DNA from 2 places in the Bacillus sp. AL-1R genome. Region 2 is predicted to be linked to the other one. Evidence: a T-box and tRNA genes for the amino acid it is inferred to sense, from the RefSeq annotation. Region 2 holds a T-box; the other holds one or more tRNA genes.
The links. The T-box of region 2 lies ahead of ACSBO6_RS16245 (valine--tRNA ligase). A T-box ahead of a tRNA ligase gene usually reads a tRNA of that ligase, here a tRNA-Val.

Region 1 (12,618 bases), 2.2 Mb from region 2:
TTACTTTCTTAACACCAAGGTCTTTTGCTAAGGCAGTTGCATGCATGGACCCACCACCGCCAAATGCGACTAATGAAAAATCACGCGGGTTATGACCTTTTCTAATAGAAATTAACTTTAAAGCATTTAACATATTAGAATTTGCAATTCTAATAATCCCAAGCGCAGCTTCTTCAGTTGTTACATTAAAGTGTGTGGCAATCTTTTCTTGTACTGTTTTCCTAACATGAGTTAAATCTACGTTATAATCGAAATTTTCGGGAGATAATCTTCCAGTAACTAAATTTGCGTCAGTTGTTGTTGGTTCAGTACCTCCTAATCCATATGCCACTGGACCAGGTAATGCACCTGCAGATTGAGGGCCAACTTTTAAAGAGCCAGCATCATCAATCCAAGCAATGGATCCTCCGCCATTTCCTATTTCAACAATATCTACTACAGGTACTTTAATTGGATACCCCGAACTTCTCATACTTTTTTCAATACTATAATCCGTTGAAACTTTTACTTCTCCGTCTTCAATAAGTGAACACTTGGCTGTAGTGCCACCAATATCAAAAGCGATTATATTCTTTTCTCCGATTAATTCACCAAGTACAGCAGCCCCGTATATACCTGCAACCGGTCCTGATTCTACCATATTAATTGGGATTCTTTTCGCTTGCTCAAATGTGGTAGTCCCCCCATTTGATTGCATAATATAATTTTGACTAGTTGTTTCATTTGCATGTAGTTTCGTATTGAGGTTGTCAATGTAAGTTGAAGCAATAGGCTGAACATACGCATTTAAGATCGTCGTATTTGTTCTTTCATATTCTCTCCATTCTTTTGTTACCTCATGGGATGCCGTAACTTCTACTTCTGGCCATATCTCGTTAATCATTTTTACCGTTTCAACTTCGTGTAACGGATTTGCATAAGAGTGTAAATATGACACCGCAATCGCTTCTACATTTTCATTTCTGAATGATTCAATAATACTTTTCAATTGTAATTTGTTTAAAGGAATTAAAACCTCTCCTTTATAGTTCAATCTTTCTTCGACTTCATGGCGTAAATACCGATCGACAAATGGTTCTGGTTTTTCGTACTGTGCATTAAAAAGATCAGGACGATTTCCTCTAGCTATTTCTAAAACATCACGAAATCCTTTTGTTGTGATTAACCCTGTTTTCACGCCTTTTCTTTCCGTTAAAGCATTGATAATAACCGTTGTTCCATGTATAAACGTATTTATAGATTTTTGATCAATCTCGCTTTTTTCAATTACATTAATAACACCTTCCTCAAATTTCGGGGGTGTCGTAGAACTCTTTGCTATTCCAAAATTACCTTCACCATCAACATAAACTAGATCAGTAAATGTGCCACCAATATCCGTTGCTACACGCATGATTTAATTCCACCTCTCCTTTTAAAATAAAAGTTTAATAGATTTTAGATAAAATTATCAAAAATTCAAGTTTTTTAGGTTAACTAAGTGTGAATAATTACAATATATTGAAATTATCATATATTTTTATACTTATACTGTAATTATTTTTAATATTATCATATTTTTATTTAATTTCAATATTTTTCGAATATTTATTTTATTCTAACTTAAATATTTTTCTATGAATAAAAAAAATGCCTAAAAGGCATCCAGTTAAGTTTTATATCCCATACTTTTTCATTTTGTTATACAGTGTAACACGTGAAATACCTAGTAATTTTGCAGCAGCTGATTTATTTTTGTAAGTTTTTTGTAGTGCATCAACGATTTTCAACTTCTCATCTATGATAGCTTCCTCCATTTCTTTAACAAAATAGCTATAAGGATGTTGCCTACGATTTAATAATTCATTTGGTACCTGATCGATGCTAATAAAATTATCATCTGCTAAAATCGTCATCCTTTCCACTGTGTTTTTTAGCTGACGGATATTTCCATTCCAAGGGGAGTGCATGAAGGTTACCAGAACTTCTGGATCCAACTCAGGAATTGGCTTTTTATATTGAATAGAAAATTCTTTTAAAAACATATGAACAAGCTCGGGCAAATCTTCCATTCTATTTCGTAAAGGTGGAATTGGAATCGAGACAACATTTAAACGGTAGTAAAGGTCTTCACGAAATAACCCTGCTTCTATCATTTGCACTAAATCACGGTTTGTTGCCGATATAATTCTAACGTTAATCGGAATAGGAGTGCTACTCCCAACACGATAGTATTGTTTTTCCTGCAATACACGAAGTAGCTTTACCTGGAGTTCAAGTGGAAGTTCACCTATTTCATCTAAAAAAAGCGTACCGTTTTTTGCTGCACTAATTTTCCCATTTTTACCTTCTTTAATTGCCCCTGTAAATGCTCCTTTTTCATAGCCAAATAATTCACTTTCAAACAAGGATACTGGAATAGCTCCACAGTTAAGACCGACAAATGGACCATTCGCTCTGTCGCTCGCCTTATGAATTGCTTGCGCAAATAATTCTTTTCCAACTCCACTTTCTCCAGTAATCATAACGGTTGCATCAGTTTTTGAAACTTTTTTTGCTAATTGAATAGAAGAATTTAACGCTTGACTTCTCCCTTTAATTTTATGAAAAGGATCATCATTATGTGGCAGAGACATTTTACTTTCTAAATCCTGAATATAAGCAGAAGTGGTAGTTAGTTCGTCATTAAGTTTTACGATTTCAGTAATATCTCGTTCAACGGAGATTCCTCCCATGACTTTTCCGTCTATTAGCACCGGCAATGTGTTTATAAGAACATGGACCCCCTGCTTAGGTTGATTGTACTTCCGAATCACACCTTTACCATCACTTAAGGTAGACATTAAGATCACTGATTCCTGTTGAAAGTAATCTGTGATTTGAGAACCGATGATATTTTCAGATGAAGTATTGTACAATTCTTCAGCCTTGGGGTTCCAAGAAATCACTTTTCCATTGCGATCAACTATAGTAATAGCATCATCCACAGCATGTAATAGAGTTGGAAAAATTTTCGCATAACTTTTCCATTCTTGAAAAATAGCATCCATCAAGATATTAAAAGGAATAACCCCTTTTGGATTTCCAATTTCGTCCACTAAGAGAATATCCTGTTGAGGTTTTAGATCAGTTACATCCGAAAGCATGCTATCTACGGTATATGTCTTCATGTTCTCAAGTTTAGTTCCCCTATTAATCTCTTGGGAAAGGGAAAGTAAAGAAATCCGATCATTTAGCATATTAATCTCCTTTACTATTTATTTGGTTTACAAAAGTGTTTAACATTTACAGTAAGTTTACACTTTTGTAAATGCAATTTACACAAAATTTTAGTAAATCATTGATTTTTCCGAATTTTCTTTCTGGCACAATACTTGCTTATTTATTAGTATCAAATAATAAGGAGGAAATTAATTGTTATCTTATAAACATGTACCTTTTACTAATTTTCAAAAGGGGAAAATAAAAACGCATCTAAACATGCTTTAGACTTTGTTAATTATCAAATTGTCACTTATATCTAACAAACGATTATATTGAAGAGCAAGAAAAGAACTCCACGTAGGAAACTTATATATTAATAGAGTCTTACTGGGGAAATAGTTGGTTATCTACCGTTTGGTAGATTTAATAATATGTCAGGTACAGATTCTAAGGTTGATGTCCTGATTACTTAGCTCTACATATGCAGGCAAAGACAACATCTGAATTATTTTAATTAGATAGCTTCTCATAAAATAAAAGGGATAGGGGTGTTACAAGTGATCGAAGTGATTTCAAAAAAATTCTTTCTTCGAATTTCACAAAGTAAAAAACTGAATAAGGCCGCACGTAGATGGGGACTAAAATTTGGAGCGGGACAGGTTGTTGCAGGAGAAACCATAGATACTGCTATAGCTAAAGTTAAAGAATTAAATCTAAAAGGACTTTACTGTACATTAGACCATCTTGGTGAATTTGTATCAAGTAAAGATGAAGCGAAGGTTGCTACCGACTATTGTATTCAAACACTAAATGCGATTAAGAAGTCAAATGTAAACTGTAATCTTTCTTTAAAATTAACACAACTAGGGCTTGATATTGATTTTGACTTTTGCTTGGAAAATATGAAAAGAATTGTATCAATAGCAAAACAATATGATATTTTTGTTCGTATTGATATGGAGGACTCATCACGCAATCAAGTTACACTTGATCTATTAAAAGAATTGCGAAAGGAATATGAAAATGTTGGCACTGTTATCCAAGCATACCTTTTCCGTTCAGAACAAGATGTCAAAGAACTGAGTGGGATTCCACTTCGCCTTGTAAAAGGGGCTTACAAAGAACCTGCTCATGTAGCTATTCAAGATATATCAGAAATAGATAAAAATTACTTAAATATTATCAAATTACATTTACTAAGCGGAACCTACACCGCCATCGCCAGTCATGATCATGTAATCATTAATAAAGTAAAGGAATTTATTAAACAAGAAAACATTCCAAAGAGTCAATTTGAATTTCAAATGCTTTATGGATTCCGTAATGAACTTCAGCTTAGCTTAGTTAATGAAGGTTACAAAGTACGAGTATATGTACCTTACGGCGATGACTGGTTTGGTTACTTCATGCGTCGCCTTGCAGAAAGGCCACAAAATGTTTCCTTTGCTTTAAAAGGTTTCTTTTCAAAATAATATTTTATTAAGAAGGATGGTGCTTTAAATCATCCTTTCAATTGTTGAAAAATTCTCACTGATACAAAAAGAATCGTAATGAATAATTAACATAAAAAAATCAAACTAGCAGAAAATAAAAAAGCTCAAACCCTTGATACACTTAGGTTTGAGCTTCCTTAATCGTATGATCCCAACTGGACTTGAACCAGCGACCCCTACCCTGTCAAGGTAGTGCTCTCCCAGCTGAGCTATGGAATCGTAATATTTAAGGAGAAATACTTCTCTCTTATTAAGTCTATTATACTGTTTTGTCTCCTACTCTTCAACCAATATTTAACAAAAAATTTCGAATTTAATCCACTAGAATATAGATTTCATTTTGAAAAAATACTCATCTATCTGATTTTGCTTCTATTTCGTTTATTGTATGCATTAGATCTTTCCATCTCATATCTTTGTCTCTTGGTATATTGCTTAATAGAATACTTCCAACTACAATTGTTAAGAACAATAGTAACACACCCACACTAAATACAAATGTCTGAACTTTATAGTTTTTAACGATTTTAATTATTCTACTTTTCATAGGCGATCGCTCCAATAGTTAAATATTAATATTCCTTAACCATAAATGGTGAAGATGTACTCTCTTTATTATTAATATTTTCCTGATTGCCTATTATGTAAACAAAAATTTAGAATATCAGTACTATTATTATTTTCACAAGATTATTTTAAGTTCCTTGGTCATTCTTTTATGTATTTAGAACTAACATCCACACTATAGCTTATTTTTGTTAGCTCTTTTTCTTTCTCTCTGTATATTCCGAGGTTTTGCTTTTCTTTTGATTTAATTCGACCCTATTTTCCTCAGAATTTTTTCTCTTTTTATTTCTTCTTTTGGAATTCTCGTTCTCTTCTAGTTCTTTTTTCTCCTGTTCCTTTAGTTTTGCATTCACCTCTAATAACTCTTTTTGTTCAGAGTAGACGGATATGATTGAACCGCCAGCTTGAATCCAACTTCCGCTATATTTTAATAGCAATGCTAATTCTTCGTATTCTTTAATTAATGGGTTTGTTTCGGTTTCTTCTGCAACTTGTTGGAGTACATTAAAAATGATTCCATCTGATAGTTCACTTGGCACGCTTTGTTCGCTAGAAATTGATTCATCCTGTTGTCTTGGAATTATTTCATCTGGTTCTTCAGGTTCGTAATCTGGTATTCTACCAAAAAGATATTCTATTTCTTCATTAGACGATTCACTTGATCGATCATATATTTTTTCATTTTCCTCTTCCATCTCATTTGTAAGTTTAACGGTATCATCTTCTGGCAATCTACCTAGAGATTCTTGCAATTCATCAAAAATAATTCCGTCCGAAAGTTCACTAGCATCTGATTCTGGTGCACTGCCATGATATTCTTGAAGTACGTCAAATATGACCCCATCTGATAAATCGCTAGGTTCTCCTACTTGCCCAGTGGTTTCTTTTAAATAGTCTTTTAAATCTTCTATTTCTAGCTCTACGACCCCTCCTAATACTTGTAAAGTGTTTCCAATCGATTGTAAGAGATTCCCCATAAATCCAGATACATCAAATTCTTCTTGGCTTACTTCTTCTAAGGCTGCAATTAATCCCCCAAATGCTTGTTGGGCATTCCCTATCATATTTAGTTTTATTGCTCGATCGACATTTTTTTCTTCTTCTTCTTTTCCTTCCTCCGCTTCTGCAGCTAATAAACTAAATAATACTGTGACATTACCTGATGCTTGGATAATTTCCCCTGAATCTTCTAATATACTTGGTTCGCCTAAAAATGCTTCTATTATGTTACCGATTGCTTGAAAGGAATTCCCACCAAAATCTAGATGAAAACTGATATCCTCCCATCTTTTTCGGTTTTCTCCTTTTAATCCTCTCATGGGTGTACTACTAATTGCTGAGCTGATTGTTCCAATGGCATTCACCCAGGCCCCAATTACCTCCATAACTTGGCTCATAATAAAACACCAATCCTTGATATGTCATTTAAGATTAGTATATTCATCTATGATGTTTAAACGTTCCATTTAGGGAAATGTAATTGAGCCCTAATAAATTTATCCCACTTTCTTCTTAAACCATTCAATTTTTGATTTTTCGCCTACAATAAAAATTAAATCACCACTTTGAAAAACTACATCTCCAATTTGTGATACCATTGGCTCACCGTCGCGGATGATTAAGACAACAGTTATGCCATATTTCATTGAAAAACTCATTTCTCTTAGTGTTTTGCCAACTAATTTCTCAGGGATGACTGTTTCAACTCCCGCAATATTTTTGGTAATTTCGATGTATTCGATGATTCCACTCATCGCTTCCATACGTGCTGCTTTATGTCCAGCTTCTTCTTCTGGATAAATTACTAAATCCGCTCCAATACTTTCTAAAATGCCACCAACTTCACGATTATTTGCTTTACATATAATCCTTTTTACATTTCTCTCTTTCAATCTTCTCGTAATTAAGATAGATGCTAATGAATCCGTTCCAATTGCTACAAATACTGCATCAAATTGACTGACATGTAAATCCTCTAAAATAGACTCATCACGCAAATCACCAATAACTGCATATTCTGTGTATTCTTCTAATTGATCTAACGTTTTTTTATCTATATCACATACAACTACTTCATGACCTAACCGATCAAATTCTTTTACAATGCCTCGCCCAAAACGTCCAGCACCTATTACTAAATATTGCTTTGGCATACATACACTCCTCCTTACCCAATAGCTAAGTCTTTTTCAACATATTTTAATTTTTGATTCTCAACTCTTAATACAAAATAAATTAGCGTGAAAATCCCAATTCTACCAATAAACATTAATAAAATTAATATTATTTTTGACATAGTATGAATATTTGCTGTAATCCCTAATGATAATCCGGTATTTGTAATTGCCGAAATGACCTCTAGTAAAATAAAATCTAACTGAAATGGTTCAAAAATTGATATTGTTATCGTTGCTACAGTGATTAATATAATAAAGCTCATCGCTATAACAAATGCACGGTCAACAACTTCCTTCTTTACACTTGTTCTAAAAATAATTGTATCCTCTTGTGACTTAATAACTGAAAACATTTTTGCTGCTAATACCGAAACTGTCGTTAAACGAATCCCTCCTGCTGCACTCGATGAAGCTCCACCAATATACATTAATACTAAAATGATTAAGATTGCTGGCAATGTTAGTTCACCAATATCAAGAGGTGCATATCCTCCATTTCGACTAGTTACTGATAAAAATAATGAATTAGTAAGTTGATCAAAGAAATTTAATTGTTTAAACGCATGTCCTTTTTCTAAAAGCCAAAATACAATTGTTCCAAGAACCATAAATGAAAAATGCAAACGCATATTGATCCTTGTAAATAAGGATTTTTTCTTATTGTATTTATAGATATACTCCATAATCGTTGGATATCCTAGTCCACCTATAAAAATTAATACTGCCGTTACAATTAACACTAAATTATTTTTTTGGAATGAAATTAAACTATTTCCAAATAAATCAAAACCTGTATTTGTAAAACTTGCAATTGAATGGAAAGCAGTAACTAATAAAGTTTCTAATGCAGTATCATATTTCCCTCTAAATTGACTATAAAAAAAGAGACCGCCTAGAAATTGAAAAAATAAAGTTGTATATAAAACTGACAAACTTAATCTTCTAATTGACTTAATGCTGCTTTGGTTTTGGTCCTTTGATACAACTAGTAAATTTGAAATCGTCATCCGAATACCAAGTATCATAAAACCATAACTAATAAATACAACAATTCCAATTGCACCAATTTCCATTTGGATCATTAATAGTATCTTCCCCCAAACATTAAACGTCTCAACTAAGTTAACTGTTGTTAATCCAGTTACACTAATAGCACTCGTTGAAACAAATAAACTATCGATATAATTGATAGGCGAAATTCGCGTAAAAGGAAGATAGTATAAGAATGAAAATAAAAATATAATGATTATATAAGAAATAAATATGTAATGGAGAGGATTTTTGGCTTTTTTCTTCTTTTTTTTCATATGTAGCTCTTTTTCTCCTTTAATTGCTTAATAAAAATATATGGAATATTTTTCAAATCGCTATTATCTATTCTACCTATTTTTAGTTAAAAAACAAAAAAACTTTCAAACGAAATGAAAGTTTTGAAAGCCTTATTGAAATTATTTAAGCTGATGAAGAATTATCTTTTTTGACTTGTATTGATGTTACTTCTTTTTGTTGTTGATATAAGTACAAGAATACACTCACAATAACGATTGTACCCCCAATTAACTGAAACGAGGTTAACATTTCGTTAAGAAGGAAAAATGCTAAAATAGATGCACCGACTGGTTCACCGAGTATACTCATTGAGATCGTTGTAGCATTTACATAATTTAATAAATAGTTATTTATGATATGTGCTAATGAAGGAATAATGGCAGATGCGATAAAAATGATCCAATCTTTTGATTGGTAATGAAAGAAATTATCCATCGTTACGAGATTATAGATTGTTAAAAATGCAGCCGAAAATGCGAATACCCAAAAACTATACACCCAATGAGATGTATTTTTTACGGTTGTTTGTCCAACCATTAAATAGAGTACTGCAGCAATTACACTTAAAAATGAAAGAATATCACCTTTAAACGCTGACATACTTAAGCCGATATCACCGAATCCTATTAGACATACACCAATAATAGCAATAATCATACATATTTTAGATTGCATAGACGTACGTTCTTTAAAGACAAAGAATCCAAGAATCATTGCAACTAATGGCTGGAGAGCTAGTATAATCGTTGAGCTCGCCACTGAAGTGAAAACTAATGAACCATACCATAAAATAAAATGGACTGCTAACATTAAACCACCTAAAGCAAATGATTTATAATGTGATTTTTTTAAAGCTTTTAATTCATTTTTTCGCTTCAATACAAATGGAAGCATCCATATACACGTAAACCAGAGGCGATACATGCTTAAAACAGATGGAGAAGCATTTGTCCATTTCGCTAATATAGCTGAAGTTGAAATTGCAATAATGGACAAAATTAATAGAGACATCATTGCATTAGGTTGTTTTTTATTCATGTTTCACCTCTTTTACACTTATTTTGTAAGCGTTTAATACATTTTACTTTTCTAAATTTTTACTATGAAGTAACATCTAATTATATCATCCTAGGGAAAAGAAGAGGAGACATTTTATGATTCAAACAAATGGTACTAGAGAAGAACATACATTATATAGTGAACACATCAAAAGAGAAATTACATTTACAATATACTATTCAAGCATGTACACACCGTTAATAAAACATCACTTATTAATTGCCCAAGATGGACAAGACTATTTTAATTTAGGAAAAGTTCATCGTGTAATTGAAAAATTAACAAAAGAAGGTTCAATTCAACCTACAATCATTGTAGGAATTCCATATTCTTCACCAGAGGAGCGTTTTAAACTATATCACCCTTCTCAAGTTGGACAAAAAAATTATATTCGTTTTTTAGCTGAGGAATTACTTCCATATTTAGATGATCACTTACCTTTACTTGGCTTAGCCCATAGCAGAACATTAATCGGTGATTCATTAGGTGGTACAGTTTCATTACAAGCTGCTTTTACATATCCTAATACATTTGGACAAGTCATTATGCAATCACCATTTGTGAACGATGATGTGATCGAATTTTTAAAGAAAACAAAATTAAATTCAATTCTATCCATTGTTCAAACTGTTGGAAAACAAGAAGAAAATGTTTTCACACCGAGTAAGCAATGGGTTAATTTTGTCAAAGGTGGATTACAATTAAAAGATTATCTAGCTAAATTCCCTGTAGAATTACATTATGCAGAATATGATGGGGACCATACATGGACAAACTGGGAAAAGCAGCTTGAAGACGTATTAAAAATTAGTTTAGCAAAATAATTCATGAAACTTAGCGATTTTCAAAAAATTTGGTATAATTAATATTAGGTATTTTTCCTTCGTTAATTTTTTCAAATTAAAATATATAGTATCGAAAACAGGAGGTAATTTTTATGAAATGTGGCGTTGTTATTTTCCCATCTAATTTCGTTCAAGATAAGGCTAATGAGTATAGAAAACGTTTTGATCCAGCTTATACGTTAATCTCTCCTCATGTAACAGTAAGAAGTGGATTCGAAATAAGTGAAGACCAACTTCCAACGATTATTTCACAATTAAATGAAATTGCGAGTCAAATTGAACCATTCGAATTGGAAATTAATAAAGTAAGTTCTTTTGCACCAGTAAATAATGTCATTTATTTAAAAGTTACACCTGTTGAGGCATTAAAAGAGCTTCATGAAAAAATGCACTCTGGCGCGTTCCCAGAAATAAAAGACTATGCATTCGTACCGCATATTACAATTGGTCAGCAACTACAAGATGCTGAATTTGCTGATATTCTAGGTCAGTTACGCATGATTCAATTTAATTACAATGAAGTAGTAGATAACTTTAAACTAGTTTACCAATTAGAAAACGGTGCTTGGGAAGTATATGAAACATTTAAATTAGGAGCAAAAAAATGAGCTTTCGCACTATAGTAGCTCAAACAGATGAAAGTATACAAGACGCTCTTAAAGTACGAGTAGAAGTTTTTGTAGAGGAACAACAAATTTCAAGAGAATTAGAGTTTGATGGCCTAGACGAAAAATGTATACATTTTGTTTCATACGATGGAGAACAACCGATTGCTGCAGGTCGACTTAGAATAATTGAATCGACTGGTAAAGTTCAGCGAATCTGCGTTTTAAGTAACTATCGAGGAAAAAAAATTGGGAATGAAATTATGTACTTAATTCATAAAACTGCAAAGGAAAAAGGATTAGATCAATTAGTCCTACACGCACAAGAATCTGCAATTCCTTTTTATGAAAAATTAGGTTATAAAATCTCTTCCGAACTATTTTTTGAAGCTGGCATTCCACATGCAGAAATGAAACTAAAATTAAATTAAACAAACTAAAACTATGATTCAATTGAATCATAGTTTTTTCATGGGGATTTGGAAACTATGTGTTTAATGTATTTCGTTCAATCCATATGAAAAGATAATTTATTCCCATTAAAATTCACTTTTCGTACACAAATCTTTTTGGTAACATAGATGAGTCTGCTTTAATTTTAAGGGGGAAAATAATGAAAATTGCAAACTATCAAAATCAATCAATCTATTTACCTGAATTCCCTCGTTCAAGATATGAGGAAATATATCAAGCCAGTATTCGTGGGGAAGTTAAATGTGTTAATTGCCACCAAAAATTAAGTTTCACTTTAACTATTTATGATATTCCTCATTTTTATCATATAAACAAAGAGCAAAATCTAGCATGTAAAAATCATAACGTAGAGTTGGAGCAAGAAATAGTTGCTAGATTTGAACATAATCATTCTACTACCGAAAATACGAATGATCGTATTATTAAACTACCTACTAAACGTTCAATCTCAAATACAGCTACAATCGAAAAAACAGATGAAAATCAATTTATTAACAGATTACCTTTTTACAATATCCCACCATATAAAAAAAATGAACAAAAGACGGATGAATTTGTAATCAATCAAATTTCATTAGATTCACAGCAATGGATGGCTGTTACACATATCGGTTCACCATTACTTGTACTTGCTGGTGCTGGAAGTGGTAAAACTCGAGTCATAACAACTAGAGCAATGCATTTAATGAATAACGGTATCCTCCCTCATGAAATGATGCTCGTAACATTCACATCAAAAGCTTCTGCAGAAATGAAAGAAAGGCTGAAAGGTCTAGGTTACCCTATTCAACAGATGGAAATTGGTACGTTTCATAGTATTTTCTATAAAATGCTTTTACGATTCAATCGTGCAAAATGGGATTCGAGTCGTTTAATTAAATCAGAT
Region 2 (12,618 bases):
TTCTTCCAAAATCTCTAAATATTTAAAGCGAAAAGGGGTTAATAATGAAAAAGACAATGTGAGAGATTTATTAAATGCATACTGGCATATGATTAATATTGAATATTTTGTCTCTAAAATACAAGAAGATATTGAAGCAGCGAAATCGATAGATGGTTTATGATTTTAGATTGCTTAATTAAGAGAAAAAAATTAAAAACATCTATCCAAAAAATGGATCACCGCATTAATATAAGCAGCATGGATAGATGTTTTTTAATTTAATTATTTTACATGTCGTTTAATTGCGTTTACTATACTTTTACGTACAAAATCCTTGTCTTTAATATGATCTTTTGAAAAAGAAATTCGAACATTATTTTCATCCGTACTAAAGAACTTAGCAAACTTACCTGTAGTTTCTTTTTGTTTTTGATTTAGCTGAAGAATTACGTCGACCGTTTTGTCAAAGCTTATATAGTTAACTTCAACCTCCTCTAATTTTCCGCGGAATTCACCGTTCATTGGGTAAAATTCAAATTCTTGAATAATTTTCCCATATTTCTTTTTGTTTTCACTATCTCTTAATACAAATCCTTCTTCTTGAAGTGCTTGGATTACCGTTTTTAATCCTATTGAAGGAACTACTTGAACGCCATCAGCATCGTATTGGTCAACGGCTTTTTCTATTTCTAAATGAGTTTTAATCCAAATATGGGATTTATGAAGTGATACCGGTGTATTTTCAGATAAGGTGAAAAAGAAAGGAATAACAACTTCTTCATTTGCATTAATTATTTGGTCAACTGATACGATAAATTTTTGTAAAGTACCATTTTTGTTTATAATTTTATCATTTGATTCAACTTGATATTCAGTCATTACATGTAAAAAGACGGAATCTAGTTCTTGTTTAACTCGACCACCTTTTATATATAACTCACCTTTTACTCGTTCACCAGCTTGATATTCTTTTTTTTCAAGCTTCGTATCGATTCTCGTTCCACCGATTCCGAGAACACGAGCTAATGTATTTTTAAATAAACCCATGAATATCCCCCTAAAATTATATCTACATACTATATAATTATCGCATAATTAAATAAGTACTAGTATACCAAAATGTTAAATAATCATTACAATTATTTTTCGTATTTTTTTTATGCATTAAAAAATGTGGTACTTTATTGACACATCTTGAATATTCTAGAAAGAAATTAGAAATAATGTTGACTAAGCTTAAGTAAATTTTGTAGACTATTACATATATTCATAATGAAATGCAATGATAGGGAAGAGTACAACGAACTAGTTCTTCAGAGAGGAAACCATTTGGTGGGAGGTTTCTAGAAAATAGAGTTGGAATGTCGCCCTTGAGCAGTGACTTCGAAAGCTTTTCGTGATTAGAAGTTACCGGATGATCCGTTATCTTTTTTAAGTGTGTCAGTTAAACACAAGTTTTTACTGACAAAAAAAGGTGGTACCGCGAATTCAACTCCATTCGTCCTTTTCAAGGATGAGTGGAGTTTTTTTATTTTTAAATAATTATTAGAGGAGATGAATCCGAATGGAAACAACAAAAAAATCATTACCAACAAAATATGATCCGAATTTAGTTGAAAAAGATCGTTACCAATTTTGGTTAGATGGGAAATTCTTTGAAGCACAAGTGGAATCAGAAAAGCCAAAATATACAATTGTAATTCCTCCACCAAACGTAACTGGAAAACTACATTTAGGTCATGCTTGGGATACAACATTACAAGATATCTTAACACGTACTAAACGAATGCAAGGTTATGACGTACTGTATTTACCAGGTATGGACCACGCTGGTATTGCTACACAAGCAAAGGTTGAAGCGAAATTAAGAGAAGAAGGCTTATCAAGATATGATCTGGGACGTGAAAAATTCCTAGAAAAAGCTTGGGAATGGAAGGAAGAATATGCTTCTCACATTCGTTCTCAATGGGAAAAAATCGGTTTAGGTTTAGATTACTCTCGCGAACGCTTCACATTAGATGAAGGTCTATCTGATGCAGTAAAAGAAGTATTCGTAAAGCTGTACAACAAAGGATTGATCTATCGTGGTGAATATATCATCAACTGGGATCCAGCAACTAAAACTGCCTTATCAGATATCGAAGTTATTTATAAGGATGTTCAAGGTGCATTCTACCATATGCAATATCCATTAACAGACGGAACTGGAAAAATTCAAATTGCAACTACTCGTCCTGAAACAATGCTTGGAGATACTGCAATTGCGGTTCACCCAGAAGACGAAAGATATAAATCAATGGTTGGTAAAACTGTTACTCTTCCGATCGTTAATCGTGAAATTCCAATTATTGCAGATGAATATGTTGATATGGAATTTGGTACTGGGGTTGTAAAAATTACTCCTGCCCATGATCCTAATGATTTTGAAGTTGGAAACCGTCATGACTTACCTCGCATTCTTGTAATGAATGAAGATGGTACGATGAATGAAAAAGCAGGAAAATACAATGGTATGGATCGCTTTGAATGCCGTAAGCAAATCGTTAAAGATTTACAAGAGATGGGTGTTCTTGTTGAAATCGAAGAACATATGCATTCTGTAGGTCATAGTGAACGTAGCGGAGCAGTTGTTGAGCCATATTTATCAACTCAATGGTTTGTTAAAATGCAACCACTAGCTGATGCTGCAGTTGCATTACAAAAATCTGACGATAGCGTAAAATTTGTACCAGATCGTTTTGAAAAAACGTATCTACGTTGGATGGAAAATATCCGTGACTGGTGTATTTCACGTCAATTATGGTGGGGACATCGTATTCCAGCTTGGTACCATAAAGAAACTGGTGAGATTTATGTAAATCAAGAGCCACCAGCTGATATAGAAAATTGGAATCAAGATAATGACGTTTTAGATACTTGGTTCAGTTCAGCATTATGGCCATTTTCAACTTTAGGTTGGCCAAATGAAGAAAGTAAGGATTTCCAAGCTTACTTCCCAACAAATGTATTAGTAACTGGTTATGATATTATTTTCTTCTGGGTATCTCGAATGATTTTCCAAGGAATTGAATTTACTGGTAAACGTCCATTTAACGATGTTTTAATTCATGGCTTAGTACGTGACGAGCAAGGCCGTAAAATGAGTAAATCACTTGGTAATGGTGTTGACCCAATGGATGTTGTTGAGAAATATGGAGCAGATTCGTTACGTTACTTCTTAACAACAGGTAGCTCACCAGGTCAAGATTTACGTTTCAGCATTGAGAAAGTTGAAGCTACTTGGAACTTTGTAAACAAAATTTGGAATGCTTCTCGTTTTGCTTTAATGAATATGGAAGGTTTCACATATGAAAATATTGATTTAACGAAGGAAAAATCTGTTGCTGATGAATGGATTTTAACTCGCTTAAATGAAACAATTGAAAGTGTAACAGCTTTAATCGATCGTTATGAATTTGGCGAAGTAGGCCGTGTACTTTATAACTTCATTTGGGACGATGTTTGTGACTGGTATATTGAAATGGCAAAGATTCCATTATATGGTGACAACGAAGATGCAAAAAATATGACTCGTTCGGTTCTTGCACACGTATTAGAAAGTACGATGAAGCTTTTACATCCGTTTATGCCATTCGTTACGGAAGAAATTTGGCAATCTCTACCTCATCAAGGGGAGTCTATTACTGTTTCTGCTTGGCCAACAGTTAAAGAGGAATTAACAAATAAAGAAGCTTCTGAAACAATGAAAATGTTAGTTGAGTTAATTCGTTCAGTTCGTAATATTCGTGCAGAAGTTAATACGCCAATGAGCAAAAAAGTTCAACTAATGATTTCTGCAAAGGATGAAACGATCGCAGCTTCATTAGAAGCAAACCGTTCATATATCGAGCGCTTCTGTAATCCAGATGAATTAACAATTTCTACTAACTTAACTGCACCAGAAAAATCAATGTCAGCAGTAATTAGTGGTGCTGAGCTTTATCTTCCTCTAGAAGGTTTAATTAATCTTGAAGAAGAGAAAAAACGTTTAGAGAAAGAATTAGAAAAATGGACTAGTGAAGTTGAGCGAGTTCAAAAGAAATTAAGTAATCAAGGGTTTGTGGCGAAAGCTCCTGCAGCAGTTATTGAAGAAGAGCGTCGTAAAGAAAAAGATTATCTTGAAAAACAAGAATCTGTAAGAGCTCGAATTGCAGAATTAAGTAAATAAGTAGTTCAAGCAGTCGTTCTAATTGACTGTAATAAAAGTAAGTATGATAAAAACGACGAATTGAGTTAAAGATTCGTCGTTTTTTACTATAAAGGTAGGGTTAAGATGGTTGATACATATGATGAAGCACTGAAATGGATGTATAACAGAACAAAGTTTGGTATTGTACCTGGCTTACAAAGAATGGAAGAAATGCTTGTTAGACTCGGAAATCCACAGCAAAGTGTCAAAGCAATTCATGTAGCGGGTACGAACGGTAAAGGCTCTACAATTTCTTTTCTTCAAAGTATTTTATTAGAAGCTGGTTATACTGTAGGAACTTTTACATCACCATATATAATAGATTATCGTGAGCAAATCATGTTTTGCGGTGAAATGATTAGTGAACAAGAATTTATTGAACTAGTAAACTGTATGATTCCAATTGTTGAAGAAGTTGAACAATTACCTTGTGGTGCTCCAACTGAATTTGAAATCATTACAACAATGGCTTTTTACTTTTTCGGTAAAATAAAAGAACATGACATCTTTTTAGTAGAGGCAGGTTTAGGTGGATTAGAGGATTGCACGAATGTAATGATCCCTCTAATTAGTATTATTACGAGTATTGGCCATGATCATCAACAAATTCTTGGTGAAACAATAGAAGATATTACGAAACATAAGGCAGGAATTATTAAAAAGAGAATTCCAATTGTTACAGCAGAATTAAAAGAAAAAGCTTTAACGATTATTCAAAATGCCGCAATCAACAATGAAGCTGAGTATTTTGAATATGGTAAGCATTTTTTTGCTTCTCCTTTGAAAGATTCACTTTATGAAAAATTTAATTATAAAGGACTTGAAAGGCTGATTGAAAATATTGAGTTATCAATGCTTGGACACCATCAAATTAGGAATGCTGCTTGCGCCATCTGTGTAGTTCAATTATTACAAAATAAATATGGAATGAAGTTTAGTGAAGATCATATCAAAAGGGGATTAAAAATAGCTCAAAAAGCAGGTAGATTAGAACTAATAGCTTTTAATCCTGTCATTTATATTGATGGTGCACATAATGTTGAAGGAATAAAAAGTTTAGTGGAGACGATGAATAATCGTTTTTATGATAAGGAAATAAAAATTCTCTTCTCCGCATTAAAAGATAAAAATGTTGAAGAGATGGTAAAAGGATTACAGGAAATAACTAATAATATTTTAATGACAACTTTTGATTTTCCAAGAGCGATGAATAAAGATGAATTAATTTCGAATGCAAATAAACTTAATATTAAATATGAAAGTGATTTATTTAATGCAATAGATGAGAATATAAAGGATATTCAGGAAAACGAAATATTATTAATTACCGGTTCACTATATTTTATCTCAGTAGTAAGAAAATATTTGCTAAAAAAAATTGCTTAGCCGATTAAAATTAATGATGCTACATTTCTTTTATTAGTTGCTGATCTTTTAATAAATTAATTAGCCTATTCGATTCTAAGCTTGAGAATTACAAAAAATGCTGGAAGAAATAAAGTGGCAATATATAGAAAATAACCACTGGGAATACTACGGTGGTTATTTATTTATGTATGGGCAAGTTTTGTAATTTTTTGTTGCACGATACCTGTATGTCCTCGACAAATGTCGGCGTGTTTTTCTGGAATTATATGTTAGTATTTTTTTACGTTTTAAAATAAAGTAGTAGGAGGATTCATATGGACAAGTCCTCAAAGATCTCAATTAAAATTAATGGCGAGGAAAAAGCGTTTGAAGAAGGTGCCGTGACTTCTCACGAACAGGAAAAGAAGGACGAGGAATTTGGTTGGGTTTTACCTACTCCAGACGGGTTAGGAAAAAAAGTAATCGTTTTAGATGATGTTAAAAAAAAGAAAAAGATTAAGCCAGTGCAAAAAATAAAGGAGAAAAAGAAGATTACTTTTTTCACAAAGAAGTCACCTTCAAAAAGTATTATTATTTCAATTATAGGTGCAAGTTTAATAGGGCTATGCTTTGGATTTGTATTTTTAGGGATATTTAAACAATCAAAGCCAGATGCGCTGAGCCCAACTAAAAATAGTGTATCGGTTTCTGGTACAACAACTACTCAAGTACAAATGAAGATTCCAGCAGTGAAATTTGATTTAGCACAAGTTGGAATGTATAAAAGTATCGAGTCAGCAAAGAAAAATGTAAAAGAAGTATCTACAAATGGCTTAACCCCAGTCATTTATGAAAAAAATGATAATTATTTTGTCGTTATTGCTCTGAGTGGGAAAGATAGCACGTTTTTAACAGATGAAGTTAAGAAAAAATTAAAAAGTACTTATTTAAAAGAAGAAACAGTTGGTGGGCAAGAATACAAAGGTCCAAAACAATCAGTAGATATGTACAAAGCCGAAGTCGAAACATTTAATTTTATGCTATCTTATTTAACAGATCAAAACTTTAATAATGAGAAACAACTTGAACAAATAAGTTCAACAATACTAATCTTGAGCAACCAAAAAGACTATATTAAAAATAAACAATTACTAAAGGGGCTTAAGCATTTACAAAACATCGAAAAAATTATGTCCTCAAGTAGTAAACAAAATCTAACAAAGGTAACCCAATCGGTCCAATATGATTTACTATCCTTATTTAAAATATTAAAAGAACAAAAAAATACACTAACAAATTAAATTTTGTTAGTGTATTTTTTATTACAAATCGAATGAAAGAAATTAATATTTATCATAAAGAATGTCTTATTGTAATTTAGATCTATTAAAATTTTAAGCAAATTTTAACCTGAAAAGACTAGATTTAGACATAAAATATTTAAAAATGAAATTTTATTATTAGGGTATTTTAATACTTAACAAAACTTTCATTTTTATTACATTTTAATAACGAATAGGCAACGAAAAGTGTTTTTTATTAATTTGTGTTATAGTGATTATCTGGGTAGGATAGTCATGTATCCTTCCTTTAAATAAAATAATTAGGTGAATAAAATGAAAAAACTTATATTAGCCTCTGCATCTCCTCGAAGAAAAGAACTACTTAGCATGTTAAATATCCCTTTTATCATTGAAACTAGTGATGTTGAAGAAGTAATGGAGCAGAACTTGCAGTCTTCTGAGATTGTAATGAAATTGGCGGAAGAAAAAGCAATAGATGTGTCCAATAAAAATCCAAATGCAGTAGTAATCGGTGCTGATACAATCGTTACTTATAATGATAAAAAACTAGGTAAACCTACCTCAAAAGAAGATGCATTTGCCATGTTAAAAATGCTATCTGGAAAAACACATGAGGTTTATACTGGAGTTTCAATTATTAATAACGGTGAACGTAGTAGCTTTTATGAATGTACTAAAATTACCTTTAGTGAACTAAGTGATCAAGAAATAATTGACTATATCAATACGAATGAACCAATGGATAAAGCAGGTTCTTACGGTATTCAAGGATATGGCGGTACATTTGTAGAGAAAATTGAGGGTGACTACTATTCTGTAGTTGGACTTCCGATCAATAAAGTTAAGAGAAAACTAAATGAACTAAATTTTTAACTTTTGATTTGAGGTGGTACTTTGTCAAATTCGCTTCTCATTAAAGATTTTCCAAAAGATGAAAGACCTAGAGAGCGATTGTTAAAATTTGGTCCCAGTAGTTTGACTAATCAGGAACTACTTGCGATCTTATTAAGAACTGGGACAAAAAATGAATCGGTTTTAAAAGTTTCAAATGAACTTTTATTGAAATTTGATGGACTAAGATTATTAATGAACGCGTCTGTTGAAGAAATATCAAATATTAAAGGTATTGGTGAAGCAAAAGCCGTACAGTTATTTGCTGCCTTTGAATTAGGAAAAAGGATTAACCGGCTTCAATATGACAAAAGATTTAGTATTAAAAGTCCAGATGATTGTGCTAAATTTATGATGGATGAAATGCGATTTCTTGAACAAGAGCATTTTGTATGTTTATACTTAAATACGAAAAATCAAGTTATTGCCCGCGAAACTATTTTTAAAGGTAGTTTAAATGCTTCAATCGTCCATCCACGTGAAGTTTTTAAAGAAGCTTTTCGAAGATCTGCAAGCTCGATTATCTGTTTACACAATCATCCAAGTGGGGATCCAACTCCGAGTCGAGAAGATATCGAAGTTACAAAACGATTAGTTGAATGTGGAAAAATAATTGGAATTGAATTACTAGACCATATCATAATTGGTGAACATAAGTATGTCAGTTTAAAAGAAAAAGGTTACGTTTAAGGGTGTTCATTATTAGCTAATTGTTTTATAATGTAAGTTATGGATAAAAACCTGTTATTTACTAACGATAAGAGAATATAGAATAGATATATTAAATTTGAATTTAAGTTGTACGTTTTAGAAAGGAAGATACATATGTTTGGATTAGGTGGATTTACTCGAGATTTAGGAATAGACTTAGGTACTGCGAATACTTTAGTTTTTGTAAAAGGAAAAGGAATTGTAGTTAGAGAACCTTCTGTTGTTGCTTTAAAAACAGATACGAAACAAATTGTTGCTGTAGGGAACCAAGCAAAGCTTATGATTGGTCGTACTCCGGGGAATGTTGTTGCAACTAGACCAATGAAAGATGGAGTTATTGCTGACTTTGAAACAACAGCAACAATGATGAAACACTATATTGATCAAGCTCAAAAGAGTAACGGATTTTTCTCACGTAAACCTTATGTAATGGTATGTGTGCCATCAGGCATTACTGCTGTTGAAAAAAGAGCTGTTATTGATGCAACAAGACAAGCGGGTGCACGTGATGCTTTCTTAATTGAAGAACCTTTTGCCGCAGCTATTGGTGCTAATTTACCGGTTATGGAGCCAACTGGAAGTATGGTTGTTGATATTGGTGGAGGAACAACTGAAGTAGCTATTATCTCTCTAGGTGGAATTGTTACTAGCCAATCAATTCGTACTGCTGGTGATGATATGGACGAAGCGATTATTCAATATATTAAAAAGAACTATAATTTATCTATTGGTGAACGTACTGCCGAACAGTTAAAACTTGAAATTGGTTCAGCTATTAAAACTGAATCAGATGAACAAATGGATATTCGTGGACGTGATTTAATTTCAGGTTTACCTAAAACAATTACAATTCACGGAGAAGAAATTGCAGCTGCATTAAGTGATACAGTTGCCGCAATCGTTGAATCTGTAAAAAATACTTTAGAGAAAACACCACCTGAATTAGCAGCGGATATTATTGATCGTGGAATCGTTCTTACTGGCGGTGGAGCACTTCTTCGTAATATTGACAAAGTAATTGCTGAAGAAACAAATATGCCTGTAATTGTTGCGGAAGACCCTCTTGACTGTGTTGCAATGGGAACAGGTAAAGCATTAGATAATATCGATATTTTCAAAAAGAATTATTCTTCTTCAGGATCTTCATATCGATAAAATTGCTTTGTCATATAAAAATTTGTCTAGTGATCTAAATAGTTGAACTACTATATTAGTTCTTTAATAAGAAGATTAGTTAAAAATAGGTAATCCTCACTACGTTTAGTGAGGATTACATTCATGAAATCGTTAGAACAAAAAGTTGAATTGTTATAAGAGGGTGTAAGAATGCCACATTTTTTTCAAAATAAACGTTTAATGATTGTCTTAGCTGCTATTATCTTACTAGTGGCACTTCTAGGTTATTCTTTAAGAAGTAATAGAAACCTTTCAATTCCTGAGCAGTTTATTAAAGATACAGTAAGTTTGACTGAAAAAGTATTTAATAAGCCCGCACAACTTATTGCGGGTTTATTTAATAATATAGCGGACTTAAAAGATACATATGATGAAAATCAAGTTTTAAAAAGTAAGCTCGATAAATATGTTGAATTATCTGTACGTGAGAAAGCATTAGAAAAAGAAAACAAAGAATTAAAAGACATGATTGGAATCACAAAAAGCTTAAGTGATTATGATACATTTCAAGCTACAGTTACTATAAGAGATCCAGATAAATGGCAACAAATCATTACCATTGATAAAGGATCGCTAAGTGGAATTGAAAAAGAAATGGCAGTAATCACTTCTAAAGGCTTAATTGGTAAAGTTAAAAATGTTTCTAAATTTTCATCAACTGTACAATTATTAAGTTCTTCAGATCGAACCAATCGAATTTCTGCTAAAATTCAGCAAAAAGGTGATACGGTTTTTGGTTTGATAGAAGGTTTTGATGTTGAGAAACAAGCTTTATTATTTAAACGAATTCCATCAAATGCAAAAGTAAAAAAAGGACAAACAGTTGTGACTTCGGGTCTTGGCGGTGTTTTTCCAGCTAATCTAGTAATAGGAAAAGTTGAGGAAGTTGTTCCTGATGAACATGGACTAACACAAACAGCTTATATTAAGCCACAAGCAGATTTTAATGACATAAATCATGTATTAGCTGTTAAGCGTTCAATTGATCAGCCTCAGAAAGGAGAGTAATTTGTAAATGAGTAAGTATGGTTTACCTCTCCTTTTAACAATTCTGTTTATTTTAGAAAATATTTATGTATCAACTGTATCGCCAAACATTCTAGGACATAATGCGATAGTTGTTCCACATTTTTTATTTTTTGGCTTATTATTTATTACACTATATTACAATCCGAAGAGGGCGCTTATTTATAGTGTTATTTTTGGGCTCATTTATGATATTGTTTATACAGAGATTATAGGTATCTATTTAGCTGCATTTCCGTTATTTGTCTTTTTAATAAGTCAAGCAATTAAAATACTTTACGCGAATTTATTCGTTCGAAGTATTCTTGTTTTAATATGGACAGCAGCTTTAGAATATTTAGTATACGGCTTAAATGCGTTATTCGGATATACTAATATGAATAATACATACTTTTTGAATCATCGATTATTTCCGACACTATTACTGAATGCACTATTTATCTTAATTTTTGCATATCCTTTCTCATCATTATTAAGAACGATTCGTGAAAATAATGAGGAAAAATAAAGGATTTTTCGGGTGCATGTCGAATTATACAATCGGGGTGAACACTTATCATGGAACAGAGGCAACAATATGTTACAATAAAAGGAACGAAAGATGGTCTAACACTGCACCTCGATGATACATGTTCTTTTCAAATTCTAGTAGATGAAATTGAAGAAAGACTGTCTACCCACTTGTTTGAGAGCAATGATCGTCCCTTACTTGCAGTTCGATTAAAAATAGGAAATCGTTTTTTAACTCCTGAACAAGATGAAATTATTCGTTCAATTGTTCGTAAAAAGAATAATCTTGTGGTTGAAGCAATCGAAAGTAATGTGATTTCCAAGCAAGATGCTATTGAATGGATGAAAAGGGAGGAAATTGTACCTATTTGTAGAATGGTAAGATCCGGTCAGATTCTCCAAGTGAAAGGTGATTTACTGTTAATCGGTGATGTTAACCCAGGTGGAACTGTTATTGCGGGTGGAAATATCTTTATTATGGGTGCACTAAGAGGTACTGCTCATGCCGGTTTTAATGGTAATAAGGAGGCAGTTATTGCGGCATCGATAATGAGACCAATGCAGTTGAGAATTTGCAGCATAATGAACAGAGCACCGGATCATTATGGTGATGAAGGCAATGAGATGGAATGCGCGTATATAAACGAAGACAGCCAAATCATTGTCGATCGCATACAATTTCTGACTCATCTTAGACCTAGTTTGACAAGGTTAGAAAGGGGCATGATGTAACTGTGGGAGAGGCTATAGTAATTACATCTGGTAAAGGTGGAGTTGGTAAAACAACTACATCAGCAAATTTAGGAACAGCATTAGCGATGTTTGGAAAAAAAGTGTGTTTAATTGACACTGATATCGGCCTACGTAACTTAGACGTTGTCATGGGATTGGAAAATCGCATCGTCTATGATTTAGTGGACGTTGTTGAAGGTCGCTGTAAAACGCACCAGGCACTAATAAAGGATAAGCGATTTGAATGCTTATATTTATTACCTGCTGCACAAACAAGCGATAAAACTGCTGTTTCTCCTGAACAAATGAGAGAGCTTGTAGATGAATTAAAAAAAGACTATGATTATATATTAATAGACTGCCCTGCTGGTATTGAGCAAGGATATAAAAATGCAGTAGCAGGTGCAGATAAAGCGATCGTTGTCACAACTCCTGAAGTTTCTTCAATTCGTGATGCAGATCGAATTATTGGATTATTAGATCAAGAGGATATTGAACCTCCTAAACTAGTAATCAATCGTATTAGAGGTCATATGATGGAAAATAGAGACAGCTTAGATGTAGATGAAATTACGTCGATGTTAGCTGTAGATTTAATTGGAATTGTCCAAGATGATGAAAACGTTATTAAGGCAACTAATAGTGGTGAACCTGTAGCGATGAATCCAAATTCCAAAGCTTCTATTGCATATAGAAATATTGCAAGAAGAG

Region 1: it encodes a tRNA-Val, which carries the amino acid that the T-box ahead of ACSBO6_RS16245 (valine--tRNA ligase) is inferred to sense. The anticodon was not compared.

The regions. Positions count from the first base shown of each region.
Region 1 is NZ_CP197469.1:1,113,164-1,125,781, reverse strand. Features, by position in the region: gene ACSBO6_RS05275 (hydantoinase/oxoprolinase family protein) at 1-1,393, opposite strand, end outside; gene ACSBO6_RS05270 (sigma-54 interaction domain-containing protein) at 1,656-3,218, opposite strand; partial or broken gene ACSBO6_RS05265 (L-glutamate gamma-semialdehyde dehydrogenase) at 3,520-3,697, shown strand; gene ACSBO6_RS05260 (proline dehydrogenase family protein) at 3,741-4,655, shown strand; tRNA gene ACSBO6_RS05255 (tRNA-Val) at 4,823-4,895, opposite strand; gene ACSBO6_RS05250 (hypothetical protein) at 5,029-5,223, opposite strand; gene ACSBO6_RS05245 (DUF6944 family repetitive protein) at 5,435-6,640, opposite strand; gene ACSBO6_RS05240 (potassium channel family protein) at 6,740-7,396, opposite strand; gene ACSBO6_RS05235 (potassium transporter TrkG) at 7,411-8,727, opposite strand; gene ACSBO6_RS05230 (DMT family transporter) at 8,873-9,787, opposite strand; gene ACSBO6_RS05225 (alpha/beta hydrolase) at 9,904-10,632, shown strand; gene ACSBO6_RS05220 (YjcG family protein) at 10,746-11,261, shown strand; gene ACSBO6_RS05215 (GNAT family N-acetyltransferase) at 11,258-11,689, shown strand; gene ACSBO6_RS05210 (ATP-dependent helicase) at 11,872-12,618, shown strand, end outside.
Region 2 is NZ_CP197469.1:3,368,046-3,380,663, reverse strand. Features, by position in the region: gene ysxE (spore coat protein YsxE) at 1-163, shown strand, start outside; gene ACSBO6_RS16250 (sporulation protein) at 265-1,029, opposite strand; T-box leader at 1,256-1,491, shown strand; gene ACSBO6_RS16245 (valine--tRNA ligase) at 1,547-4,189, shown strand; gene ACSBO6_RS16240 (bifunctional folylpolyglutamate synthase/dihydrofolate synthase) at 4,295-5,596, shown strand; gene ACSBO6_RS16235 (hypothetical protein) at 5,893-6,858, shown strand; gene ACSBO6_RS16230 (Maf family protein) at 7,174-7,734, shown strand; gene radC (RadC family protein) at 7,756-8,442, shown strand; gene ACSBO6_RS16220 (rod shape-determining protein) at 8,578-9,618, shown strand; gene mreC (rod shape-determining protein MreC) at 9,790-10,647, shown strand; gene mreD (rod shape-determining protein MreD) at 10,655-11,173, shown strand; gene minC (septum site-determining protein MinC) at 11,221-11,907, shown strand; gene minD (septum site-determining protein MinD) at 11,910-12,618, shown strand, end outside.